Linked DNA regions of Variovorax paradoxus. The protein of the gene in region 2 interacts with the protein of the main gene of each other region in a pairwise test. Links are inferred from orthologs where the notes say so. Each region holds a gene or a part of one and is shown on either strand. Other genes may lie near its edges.

Evidence for each region.
Region 1: the proteins of recJ (region 2) and QHG62_RS00375 interact in binary tests that used the Escherichia coli proteins (3 or more experiments, as listed by UniProt). The link is inferred for Variovorax paradoxus from one-to-one orthologs.

The regions. Positions count from the first base shown.
Region 1 is NZ_CP123990.1:87,157-93,619, reverse strand. Bases 1,157-4,618 are described here. They hold QHG62_RS00375 (DNA topoisomerase III), read right to left. Parts: upstream 4,300-4,618; coding sequence 1,357-4,299; downstream 1,157-1,356. Other genes in these bases: QHG62_RS00370 (SET domain-containing protein), read left to right, coding at 4,483-4,618; QHG62_RS00380 (tripartite tricarboxylate transporter substrate binding protein), read right to left, coding at 1,157-1,360. Also shown: QHG62_RS00385 (LysR substrate-binding domain-containing protein), read left to right, coding at 1-352; more of QHG62_RS00380, read right to left, coding at 365-1,156; more of QHG62_RS00370, read left to right, coding at 4,619-5,112; QHG62_RS00365 (biotin--[acetyl-CoA-carboxylase] ligase), read left to right, coding at 5,115-5,939; QHG62_RS00360 (sporulation protein), read left to right, coding at 5,948-6,157; QHG62_RS00355 (sensor histidine kinase), read right to left, coding at 6,170-6,463.
Region 2 is NZ_CP123990.1:668,446-674,446, forward strand. What follows is about bases 2,012-5,011. They hold recJ (single-stranded-DNA-specific exonuclease RecJ), read right to left. Parts: upstream 4,373-5,011; coding sequence 2,651-4,372; downstream 2,012-2,650. Other genes in these bases: QHG62_RS03155 (SDR family oxidoreductase), read right to left, coding at 2,012-2,534; QHG62_RS03165 (hypothetical protein), read right to left, coding at 4,369-5,011. In the rest of the region: QHG62_RS03145 (hypothetical protein), read right to left, coding at 189-590; QHG62_RS03150 (YoaK family protein), read left to right, coding at 746-1,534; more of QHG62_RS03155, read right to left, coding at 1,509-2,011; more of QHG62_RS03165, read right to left, coding at 5,012-5,334; QHG62_RS03170 (lipoprotein-releasing ABC transporter permease subunit), read left to right, coding at 5,423-6,001. UniProt on the Escherichia coli protein: Single-stranded-DNA-specific exonuclease.

The DNA.
Region 1 (6,463 bases), 580 kb from region 2 along the record:
CACGCTGCTGCGCCATGTGACCGTGCCGCAATCGTGGCTGCAATGGAGCGAGGCGCACGGCGTGCGCGGGCTCGATCCGCTGGCCGGCCCGCAGTTCGACCAGTTCCAGACCATGATCCGCGCGGTCATGGTGGGCATGGGCGTCGCGCTGGTGCCGCGTTGCCTGGTGCAGGATGAAATCGCCTCCGGGCTGGTGGACGAGCCGCTGCCGGGCGGCGGCTACCGCGGCAACGAAGGCTACTGGTTCTGCTACCCCGAGGGCCGCGGCCAGCTGGCCACTCTCGACCACTTCCGCCGCTGGCTGCTGGCGGAGGTCGATCGCAACGCCGGAACGCCGCCGGCCGCCGCCTGACCGGCGTGGCGCTTATTCGGGCTTGGCGCCCGATGCCTTCACTGCGCCACCCCAGCGCTGGATCTCGCTTGCCACGAAGCGGTCGAACTCGGGGCCGCTGGTGGGCGTGGGCTCCGAGCCGCGGTCGCGAATGAAGCGCGCCATCTGCTCGCTCTTCAGGATGTCGGTCACTTCCTGGTTCAAACGCGCCGTGATCTCGGGCGGCGTGCCGCGCGGCGCCATCAGCCCGAGCCAGCCGACGGCTTCGAAGTCTTTCGTTCCCGAGACGCCGCTTTCGCGCACCGTCGGCACGTCGGGCAACTGCGAGGTGCGCCTGGCCGAAGTCACCGCGAGTGCAATTGCCCGGCCCGACTTGATGTGCGGCAGCGCGGCCGTCACGGAGTCGACCATCAGCGGCACCTGGTTGCCAAGAAAATCCGCCTGCGCCGGGCCGCTGCCGCGGTAAGGAATGTGGGTGATGAAGACGCGCGCAGCCGACTTGAGCATCTCGCCCGACAGGTGCTGGGTGCCGCCGATGCCGGCGCTCGCGTAGCTCAGCTTGCCGGGCTCGGCCTTGGCGCGTGCGGCCAGGTCGGCCATGCTGCGAATGCCGCTTTCGGGCGTGGCCAGGAACACCAGCGGCACCGTGGCGATGAGCGAAATTCCCACCAGGTCCTTGCGCGGGTCGAAGCCCGGCTTGGCGTAGAACGTCTGGTTCACCGCCATGGCGCTTCCGGCCACCACCAGCGTGTAGCCGTCGGCCGGCGAGCGCACCACGAACTCGGTGCCGATGTTGCTGCCGGCCCCGGCCTTGTTGTCGACGATGACCGGCTGGCCCAGCCGCTTGCCGAGTTGTTCGGCCAAGGCGCGCGCGAAGATGTCGGTGGCCTGCCCGGGCGGGAAGGGCACCACCAGCTTCACGGGCCGGTCGGGCCACGCGGCGGCCTGCGCCAGACCGCACGTGCCGCCAAACAATGCCGCGGCACCGGCCACCAGGCCGGCGGCGAAACGCCTGCGCTGCGCCTTCATGGTGCTGACAGGTGTTTGCCCACGATGCCCGCCAGTTCGAACATCGTCACCTGGTCCTTGCCGAACACCGGCTTCAGCTTGGCGTCGGCATTGATCGCGCGCTTGTTGGTCGCGTCCTGCAGGCCATTGGCCTTGATGTAGTCCCACAGCTTCTTGATGACCTCGGTGCGCGCCACCGGCTCTGCGCCGATGACCGCAGCCAACGAGTCGCTCGGCTTCAGTCCCGCGCCGGGCTTGCGCGGCGCGGCGGCCTTCTTCGCAGCCGGCGCCTTTTTGGCGGCGGGGGTCTTCTTTGCCGCCACCTTCTTGGCCGCGGCCGTCTTGCCCGCAGGCGCCGCCTTGCCGAAGGTCTTGCGCGGCGGGAACTTGCTGCCGCCTTCGCGCGGCGCGAACTCGAAGGTCACCTTGCCTTCTTCGGCATTCCACGTCAGGAAGGCCTTGAACGCGCGACGGGTGCGCATGCTCACGAACTTGTCGAGCAGGTCGGTCTTGCCGGTGGCAAGCAGCTTTTCCATCTGTGCGCGCTCCACCGGCTGCTGCAGGATGATCTTGCCGGTCTTGAAGGTGCAACTCGGCGTTGGCTGCGCGTTGGTGGGCACCGACTTCTCGCAGACATAGTTGCTGCCGTGCTCGAACACCGGCGCGCCGCAGATGGGGCAGGGGCCCACGGTGTCCTGCTCGCTGAAGTCGACGATCTCGCCGGTGTCGCCGTTCTTGTCGTCGCCAAAGTCGAACTCAAGCTTCCAGTTCTTCGCTTCGTCATCGAACTTCAGCACGATCTCCGACGTGAAGGGCCAGCCGGCCTTGGAGCGGAAGCCTTCCAGCGGGCCGATGTGCTTGTCGCGCAGCAGCGCCTCGGCCTCGGCCACTTCGAAGGTGCGGCCCGCCGGCGACTTGCCGAACGAGAAGCCGCAGGGCTCTTGCCCGGCCTTGCCGGTGCAGCTGTAGCGGCGGTAGTTTTCCTTCACCACGCCGCCGCAGTTGGGGCAGGGCGTGGCAAGCGTGGCGTAGTCGCCGGGCACGGTGTCGCGGTCGTATTCCTTGGCCTTCTTGACGATGTGCTGCGTCATCTCGGCAATTTCGCGCATGAAGGCGTCGCGGCTGAGCGCGCCCTTTTCCATCTGCGCAAGCTTGTATTCCCACTCGCCCGTGAGCTCGGCCTTGGAGAGTTCCTCAACGCCCAGGCCGCGCAGCAGCGTCATGAGCTGGAAGGCCTTGGCCGTCGGAATCAGCTCGCGGCCTTCGCGCAGCATGTATTTCTCGTTGATCAGGCCTTCGATGATGGCCGCGCGCGTGGCTGGCGTGCCCAGGCCCTTTTCCTGCATGGCCTCGCGCAGTTCGTCGTCGTCGATGGTCTTGCCGGCGCCTTCCATGGCGCCCAGCAGCGTGGCTTCCGAATAGCGCGCCGGCGGCCGGGTCTTCAGCGCCTTCAGGTCGGCCGATTCGGTCTTTACCGTTTCGCCGGGCTTCACCACCACCAGGTTCTTGCCGTCCTTCTCGTCGTCGTCGTTGACGGCTTCCTTGCCCCAGATGGCGAGCCAGCCCGGCTTGACCAGCACCTTGCCGTCGCTGCGGAACGGATACTTTTTGCCGCCGGCTTCCACCGTGCTGATGCGGGTGGTTACCTGGAATTCGGCGCTCGGGAAGAACACCGACATGAAGCGGCGCACCACGAAGTCGTACAGCTTCTGCTCGGCATCCGAAAGGCCGCTCGGCGCCTGCAGGGTCGGAATGATGGCGAAGTGATCCGACACCTTGGCGTTGTCGAAGATGCGCTTGTTCGGCTTCACGTAGCTGCCGTCGACCGCCTGCTGCGCGAAGGGCGCCAGATGCTTCATGCCGCTTGTGGCGAGCATCTTCATCGTGTCCTTCACCACCGGCAGGTAGTCCTCGGGCAGCGCGCGCGAGTCGGTACGCGGATAGGTCAGGGCCTTATGGCGTTCGTACAGGCTCTGCGCCAGCGCCAGCGTGGTCTTGGCCGAGAAGCCGAAGCGGCCGTTGGCTTCGCGCTGCAGCGAGGTCAGGTCGAACAGCATCGGCGAAGCCTGGGTGGTCGGCTTGCTTTCCTCGGTGACGGTGGCGGGCTTGCCGCGCGCCGCATCGGCGATCTCGCGGGCTTCGCGCTCGCTCCACACGCGGTCGGCCCGAATCTCGGCATCGGTTGCGCCGTCCGGGCCTGCCGGCGGCTTCTTGAAGTTCGCGTCGAACCACTTGCCGGGGTACTGGCCGGCCTCGGCCTGGAACACGCCGTGGATTTCCCAGTAGTCGCGGCTCACGAACTTGCGGATCTTTTCCTCGCGCTCGACCACCACCGAGAGCGTGGGCGTCTGCACACGGCCCACGGTCGTCAAAAAGAAGCCGCCGTCGCGCGAATTGAAGGCCGTCATGGCCCGCGTGCCGTTGATGCCCACCAGCCAGTCGGCCTCGGAGCGCGAGCGCGCGGCGTCGGCCAGGCCCTGCATCTGCTTTTCGGTGCGCAGCGCGTCGAAGCCGTCGCGAATGGCCTGCGGCGTCATCGACTGCAGCCACAAGCGCTTCACCGGCTTGTTCAGGCCCGTCTTGCCGCCCGCGTACTGCTCGATCAGGCGAAAGATCAGCTCACCCTCGCGGCCCGCGTCGCAGGCGTTGATGAGTTGCGTCACGTCCTTGCGCTTGGCCTGCTTGACCACGGCGTTCAGGCGCGTCTTGGTCTTGTCGACCGGCTTCAGGTCGAAGTGGGGCGGAATGACCGGCAGGTTCGCGAAGCTCCACTTGCCCCGCTTGACGTCGAACTCCTCGGGCGCCTGGATTTCGACCAGGTGGCCGACAGCGCTAGTCACAACGTAGCTTTCGTTCTCGAAATGCTCGTCGTGTTTGTCGAACTTGCCGGCCACCGGCGTGAGGGCGCGGACGATGTCCTGTGCCACCGACGGCTTTTCTGCAATTACCAAAGTCTTCATCAACATTCCTAAAAGAGTTCCCAGGCCGGCGCCGAGCCGCCTCAAGGCGGCCTGCGGCCCCCTTCGGGGGGCAGCGACGACACGCCGTGCGAGAGCGTGGGGGCCACATACAATCTGCGGCTTCCCGCGTGTGCGCACGCGCACACGCGCATGTGTGCATATTCAACCTAACAGACTTCGGCGATGCCTTCCAAATCCCCACAATTCGCCGGCCGCCGCATTCAGATGCGGCGTTCGGATGTCCACGGCAACGGCGTGTTCGCGGTGGACGACCTGGCCGAAGGCGAGACGCTGATCGAATACAAGGGTGAAGTCATCAGTTGGAAAGAGGCGCTGCGCCGCCATCCGCACGACCCTTCCCAACCCAACCACACCTTCTACTTCCACATCGACGACGGCCGGGTGATCGACGGCAACGTGAACGGCAATGCCGCGCGCTGGATCAATCACTCGTGCGAGCCGAACTGCGAGGCCGACGAAGTCAACGGGCGCGTTTATATCAAGGCCCTGCGCAACATCGCTGCAGGAGAAGAGCTCAACTACGACTACGGCCTGATCATCGACGAGCCCTATACGCCCAAGCTGCTGGCCGAGTTTCCGTGCTGGTGCGGCTCCGAGAATTGCCGCGGCACGTTGCTGACGCCCAAGGACGAAGACGAAGAAAAGAAAAAGAAGAAAAAAGCCAAGAAGAAGGCCGAGAAGAAAAAGGCCGAGAAAAAAGAAGCGAAAAAGGCAGACAGGAAAGCCGAAAAAAAGGCTGAAAAGAAGTCCGAGAAAAAGAAGTCTAAAAAGGACGAGGCCGGCAAGGGCTGAGCATGAGCACCACGGCCGAATGGTTCGAAGACCGGATTGCCGCGGCAGTGGCGCCGCTGCTGCCCGGGTTTGCGGTCGAGGCCGTGGCCGAGATCGACTCGACCAACACCGAGCTCATGCGCCGCGCGCGCGCCGGCCGCGCCGAGCCGGTGCTGCTGGTGGCCGAGCGCCAGACAGCCGGGCGCGGCCGCCTTGGCCGGCCGTGGCAAAGCGCGCAGCAGGGCGAGCAGCAAAACGCCGCCTCGCTCACCTTTTCGCTGGGCCTGCCGCTCGCGCCGCGCGACTGGTCGGGGCTCTCGCTGGCCGTGGGCGTCAGCGTGGCGGAAAGCCTCGATCCGTCCGGCGATGCGAAGGTGGCGCTCAAGTGGCCCAACGACCTGTGGGTGAACGACCGCAAGCTGGCCGGCATCCTGATCGAAACCGCAACGCCGCATGCGGGCCGCGCCGATGCGGCGGGCCCGCCGCGCTACCTGGTGATCGGCATCGGCATCAACATCGGCCCGCGCGAAGCCGAGGGCATGCGCACGCCGCCCGCGTGGCTGCGCCAATGGCGCCCTGACGCCACCGGGCCCGAGGTGCTTGCCGAACTTGCCGCGCCGCTGGTGCGCAGCGTGCAGGCCTTCGAGGCGCAAGGCTTCGCGCCCTTTGCCGAACGCTTTGCCGCGCGCGACGCATTGCGCGGGCGCGAGGTCCAGCTCAGCGACGGCAGCTTCGGCACGTGCGAAGGCGTGGCCTGGGGCGGCGAACTGCAGGTGCGCACGGCCGGGGGCTTGCAGATGGTCTCGAGCGACGAAGTCAGCGTGCGCCCTCGCGGCATGGCTTTTTGAGATTCACCATGAAGTTGCGCCTTGCACTGATCGTTCTCGTCCTGGCCAATGTCGGCTACTGGCTGTGGGCTCGCGGCGACCTGGCCGGCTTCGGATTGATGCCGGCCGGCATCACCGAGCGAGAGCCGCAGCGCCTCTCGCGCCAGGTTCACCCCGAATGGCTGCAGATCCGCAAGGACGGCAAGACCGGCAACGGCAACACCACCGCCGCGCCCTGAACGCGCTGCAGCTCAAGGCGCCAGCTCTTCGCCCTCGAAGCGCACCGTGAAGCGCGCCCCCGGCGGTTGCCGGCCCGGATGTGCGTCTTCGAGCTTGACCTGCGCATGGTGCTGGTTGGCAATCTCCCGCACGATCGGCAAACCCAGCCCCGAACCATCGGCCTCGTTGCCGAGCACGCGGTAGAAGGGCTCGAACACCAGTTCGCGATCGGATTCCGCAATGCCCGGGCCGTTGTCTTCCACCTGCAGCAGCACCACATGCCCGAACGGATCGGCCAGCACGCGCGCGGTGATCACGCCTGGCCG
Region 2 (6,001 bases):
AATCCCAGGATTCGTGCCGCTTTAGCTCAGTTGGTAGAGCACCCGCCTTGTAAGCGGAAGGTCGTCAGTTCGATTCCGACAAGCGGCACCATATATCGAAGATCCCGGAAAGGCATCCGCCTTGGCCGGCAAACAAAAAGGGGCGATTTCTCGCCCCTTTTTTGTTTCCTTCCAGCGGCTGACAGAGATCAGCAACGGCCCTTCTTGGCTTGTCCCGGCGGGCAGTGCGGGTGCCCGCCGCCGCCATGGTCGCCGCCGTGGTCCGCGTGGCGCGGTCGCTCCGCCCGGCGCCAGTCGCCTTCCATCCATCGCCATCCGCCGTCCGCCTGAACCCAGCGGCCCGGCGCGTACGCGTAGTCTGGCCGTGCGGCCTGCCAGAAGCCGGCGCGCCAGACGTAGGCGCGCTGGTTCCACTGCCAGTGCCCCGGCACCCACACCTGGCCGGCCCTGGGCCCCGGCATGGGCTCATACCGGGGCGCGGGCGGCGCAACCTGGACCAGAGGCAGGTTGATGTTGACCGAAACCTGTGCCGCGGCGGGCAGGGCGGACGCGACGAACGCGGCGGCCACCAGAAGAGCTGAGACTTTCATCGGAACCTTTTTTGGATATGTGAACACGTATGCACAACGCAGACCGGCGCAAAGTGTAATCAGCGCATTCCTCAGGTCGCGTCGTATCGAAAGCGTGCTAGCCGGGCGCCGCCGCTCCTGCCGGGTGCTAGAGTTGAAGTGCAAGTTGCACGCTGATGCGCAGACTCCGCTTTCTTACCCACCGGCATCGCGCCCCTTCGACGAATCGGGTGCTCGGCCTTCTGCTGGCCTTCAATGCCGGCGCGGTCAATGCGGGCGGCTTTCTTGTGCTGCACATGTATACCTCGCACATGACGGGCTTCGCGTCGCAGTTTGCCGACGGCCTCGTGCTTGGCAACACCAGGCTCCTGCTGAATGCGCTGGGCGCCATTCTGGCTTTTGTCTCGGGCGCCGCCGTCTGCGCCATTCTCGTGAACTGGGGTCGCCAGCATCGCCTGCGCAGCGTCTATGCGGTACCGCTGCTTCTCGAGGCGGCGCTCATGTTTCCGTTCGGCCTGATGGGGGCCATCACGCTGACATGGCCCACGCCGTTTGCGGTACCGCTCACGGTGCTGTTGCTATCTTTCATCATGGGCTTGCAGAACGCCGTCGGTTCGAAGACCTCCGGAGGCAGCATTCGCACGACCCACATGACCGGCAACATCACCGACGTGGGCATGGAACTGGGCAAGCTGCTCTACTGGAACCGCCATGCAACGCCCAAGCAGGCGATGGTGCGCCACAACCGCCGCAAGATGCAGGCGGCGGGCGGGCTGATCGGCATGTTCGTAGCGGGCGGAATTGTCGGCGCGCTCGGTTTCAGCTATATCGGCTTCGTATGCGTCGTGCCGCTCGCGGCATTGCTGCTGGCCGTCTCGGTGCCGCCTCTGGTGCAAGACGTGCCGCGGTCCAGAACCCTGCAAAAGCTATTGGCGGCATTCAAACAGCGCCCACACTTCCCGTGATCGGCAGCACGATGCCGGTGATGTAGCTGGCGCAACTGGGCGCGGCCAGGAACACATAGGCGGGAGAAAGCTCCTCGGGTTGCGCCGGTCTTTGCATGTCGGTGTTCTTGCCGAAGTCCTTTACTTTTTCCGGCGGGCTGTCCGCCGGGTTCAAGGGCGTCCACACCGGCCCTGGCGCGACCGCATTCACGCGAATGCCCTTCGGCAACAGGTTGCTGGCCAGCGACTTGGTGAAGGCGTGAATCGCGCCCTTGGTGGTCGAGTAGTCGAGCAGGTGCGCGCTTCCTTCCAGGCCCGTGACCGAACCGGTGTTGATGATCGACGAGCCCTGGCCGAGGTGCGGCACCGCGGCGCGCGCCATCTGAAAATAGCCGAACACATTGGTCCGGAGCGTCAGGTCAAAGCGCTCATCGGTAATGTCCTCGATCGATGAGGCATGCAACTGGAAGGCTGCGTTGTTCACCAGGATGTCGAGCTTGCCGAAGGCTTCGATCGTCTTGTCGACCGCCTCGCGGCAGAACGCCGGATCGCAGACATCGCCCTTGATCACGAGGCAGCGCGCGCCTTCGTCCTCGACATGCTTGCGGGTTTCCTCTGCGTCCTCGTCTTCATCGAGGTGCACGATGGCCACGTCGGCGCCTTCGCGCGCATAGAGCAGCGCCACGGCGCGGCCGATGCCGGAGTCGCCTCCGGTGATCAGCGCCGTCATGCCTTCGAGCTTGCCGCTGCCCTGGTAATCCGGCGCTTCGAACCGGGGGCGCAACTCCATGTCTGCTTCCTGCCCGGGTTTGCTCAGGTGCTGTGCCGGCATCGGGTTGGTCGGCTCGGGGCGCGAGCCGGCCTGTGCGGGCTGGCTGGACTTTTTGGCAGCGGGTTTCCCGCTTTCTTGGGCACTGTCTTTTGCATCCTGTGCGCGTTGAACCTCGCGCTGCTTGTCAGCCGTATGGGCTGCCCCTGCGGACTTGGCGGATTTTGGGGGTGATGACGTGGTCGATTTCATGGTGCCTGGGCTCCTCATGTAAACGACCACCGTAAAACTCCGCCGCCTGGCCGGCGTAGGAATCCGTCCCGACCGCATGCCCGCCGTGTCGCGCGAACCTGCCCCGCGACGGCGAGCTAGATTTCCGCGCCCTCGACGAGGAAGCGCACGCGGCGCACACCCTGCCACTCATCGGCATCGAGCCTGAAGGCGAGCTTCACGCGCGCAGGCAGCGGATCGGTATGGCCGAACCAGATGCCGTCGACCGGATGGCCCTGGTGCCGCAGCTTGAGCGCCAGGTGCTTTTCGCCGACGAGGCGTTGCGACACCACCTCTACCTCCTCGCTGAAGGTGGGCGGCGCAAAGCCTTGGCCCCATACCTCGCGATGCAGCGTGTCGACGAGGTCGATGCGCATGTACTCGCGTTCCAGCGGGCCGTCGGTGTCGAGGCGCCGGGTCAGCGTGGCTGCATCGAGCCATTCGTGCGCAACCTCGGCCAGCGCGCGTTCGAACACCTCGAACTTCTCGCGCGCCACGGTGCAGCCCGCTGCCATGGCATGCCCCCCAAAGCGCAGCAGCACGCCCGGATGCCGCTTGGCCACAAGGTCGAGCGCATCACGCAGGTGAAAGCCCGGAATCGACCGGCCCGAGCCCTTGAGCTCGTGTTCCTTGCCCGGCGCGCCGCTGGCGGCAAACACGAAGGTCGGGCGATGGAAGCGGTCTTTCAGGCGCGACGCCACGATGCCGACAACGCCCTCGTGGAATTCTGCATCGAACACGCTGATGGCCGCGGGCGGCGCTTCGCCGCCCGCGGCATCGGGGCCGAAGAGCGACTCGGCCAGCATCAGCGCCTGGTCGCGCATCCCGCCTTCGATGTCGCGCCGCTCTCGGTTGATGCCGTCGAGCATGCGCGCAAGTTCATCGGCACGGCCGGCGTCGTCCGTCAGCAGGCATTCGATGCCCAGCGTCATGTCGGCGAGCCTTCCGGCCGCGTTGATGCGCGGACCGAGCGCAAAGCCGAAGTCGAAAGTGGTGGCCACCGAAGCGTTGCGCCCGGCCGCCTTGAAGAGTGCCGCAATGCCCGCTGGCAGTGCGCCAGCGCGAATGCGCCTGAGGCCCTGCGCAACCAGGCGGCGGTTGTTGGCGTCGAGCTTCACCACGTCGGCGACGGTGCCGAGCGCCACCAGCGGAAGCAGCACGTCCAGCTTGGGCTGCGTTGCCGCCGTGAACACGCCGCGCGTGCGCAACTCGGAGCGCAGCGCCAGCAGCACATAGAACATCACGCCCACGCCGGCAATGCTCTTGCTCTCGAAGCCGCAGCAGGGCTGGTTGGGGTTCACCAGCACATCGGCGGCCGGCAGTTCCGGGCCGGGCAGGTGGTGGTCGGTTACCAGCACCTGCAGGCCGCGCGCCTTGGCGGCCGCCACGCCCTCGACGCTGGCAATGCCGTTGTCCACGGTGATCAGCATGTCGGCGCCGCTGTTTGCGACGCGCTCGGCAATCGGCGGCGTGAGGCCGTAGCCGTCGACCACGCGGTCGGGCACCAGGTAGCTCACGTTCTTTGCGCCGAGCAGGCGCAGGCCGCGCACGGCAACGGCGCAGGCAGTGGCGCCGTCGCAGTCGTAGTCGGCCACGATGCACAGGCGCTTGTCCTGCGCCATGGCATCGGCCAGCAGCACCGCCGCTTCGCGCGCGCCGTGCAGCGTATCGGGCGGCAGCAGGCGCGCCAGGCCGTCGTCGAGCTCGTCTTTGGCCAGCACGCCGCGCGCGGCAAAAAGGCGGGCCAGCAAGGGGTGCACACCGGCCTGCTCCAGCGCCCAGACCGTGCGGGGCGGAATTTCCCTGGCGATGATCTTCATAGGGCCTCGAGCACCGCAGGGGCGCGTGGCCGGTCGAACAGGCTTTTGGCCCAACCCACCAGGCCGCGCTGCTGTACCGCATAGCGCTGCGCCGCACGGTCGCCGCACAGCGTGAGCGTGATGTCGGCACCGGCGGTGTAGTCGGCCAGCAGGCCGGCGACGGGCCCCGCATCCAGCGCTTGCCACGCCTGTGCCCATTCCGGCCCGTCGTCGCGCAATGCGGCCACGCGAAGCGCGTCGCTCACGGTGGGCGCGGGCATGGCGGGAGAAGGGTCCGCCTGCAGCGCGCCGGTGCCGCTGAGCCAGAAGGAGTTGATCGGCGGTACGCCGCGGGCGGCGCGGTCGTCGTTCACGCGTTGGGTATAGAGCAGCATCTGCATTTCGTTCTGGAGGCGGCGCAGCGGCCGCGCGGCTTCGGCCAGCGGCGACCACTGCGAAATCGGATGGCCCACCGCACGGTCGATCGATGCCGTTGCCAGGCCGTCGAAGATGCGCGCGCGCGCCAGCCAGCGGCCCGGCGTGGAAGAGGGGTGCAGCGCAATGCCGTCTTCCTCGAAGAAGGGATGGGCGGCGGCCAGCAGTGTGGCCGATTCCGCGGCATCGATCTCGATGGCGCTCGGGTCGCCCAGCACCACGTCGTCGATGCCCACCTGCCAATTGCAAAGCGACACCAGGCCCCAGCCTTCGCGGTCGCCGGGCTCGGCAATGCCGATCTGCCTGGCCTCGAGCGCGGCCCAGGGAATGCAGCCGTCGGCTGCAGAAATGCCCAGCGCCGCGGCCAGCGCCCGTTCATGGGGCGGTGAGCGCGTGCTTTCGTCTTGGGTATCGGTCTCCACCAGCGAGAGGCGGGAGAGCAGGGACTCGAGGTTGGGCAGCCGAAGCGATGGCAGCGCGGCGCGGCAAGCAGGGGAACCGCGGCCGGCAAAGGGAATCAACAGATGACGTGGGAGAGGTTCGGCCATTCCCCTATTGTCCGGGAATGCCACAATCCCGGGGATGAAACGCCCCGAAGCGCCGTTGGCGCCGGAAGCGCGTTAAATAACTGAAAATATGCGACTTCCTTATGAACTGCAGCTCGGCTGGCGCTATACGCGCGCAGGCCGGGCGACACGGCGCAACGGCTTCATCTCCTTCATCTCCGGCGTGTCGATGCTTGGCATCGCATTGGGGGTGGCGGCGCTGATCATCGTGCTCAGCGTGATGAACGGCTTCCAGAAGGAAGTGCGCGACCGCATGCTCGGCGTGGTGTCGCACATCGAAATACTTTCGCGCGACGGCCAGGCCCTGCCCGACATCGACGCCATCACGGCAGCCGCCCGCAAGAACCCCGAAGTCATCGGCGCCGCCCCCTTCATTGCCACGCAGGCGCTCATTGCGCGCGGCGAAGACATGAAGGGCACGCTGGTGCGCGGCATCGTGCCCAAGCTCGAACCCGAGGTCACCGACATTGCCACCACCGCGCAAAAGGGCACGCTCGACAAGCTGGTGCCGGGCGAGTTCGGCATCGTGCTCGGCGGCGAGCTGGCCCGGTCGCTCTTCGTGCACCCGGGCGACCAGGTCACGCTGGTGGCACCTGGCGGGCAGGTCACGCCCGCGGGCGTGGTGCCGCGGCTCAAGCAGTTCACCGTG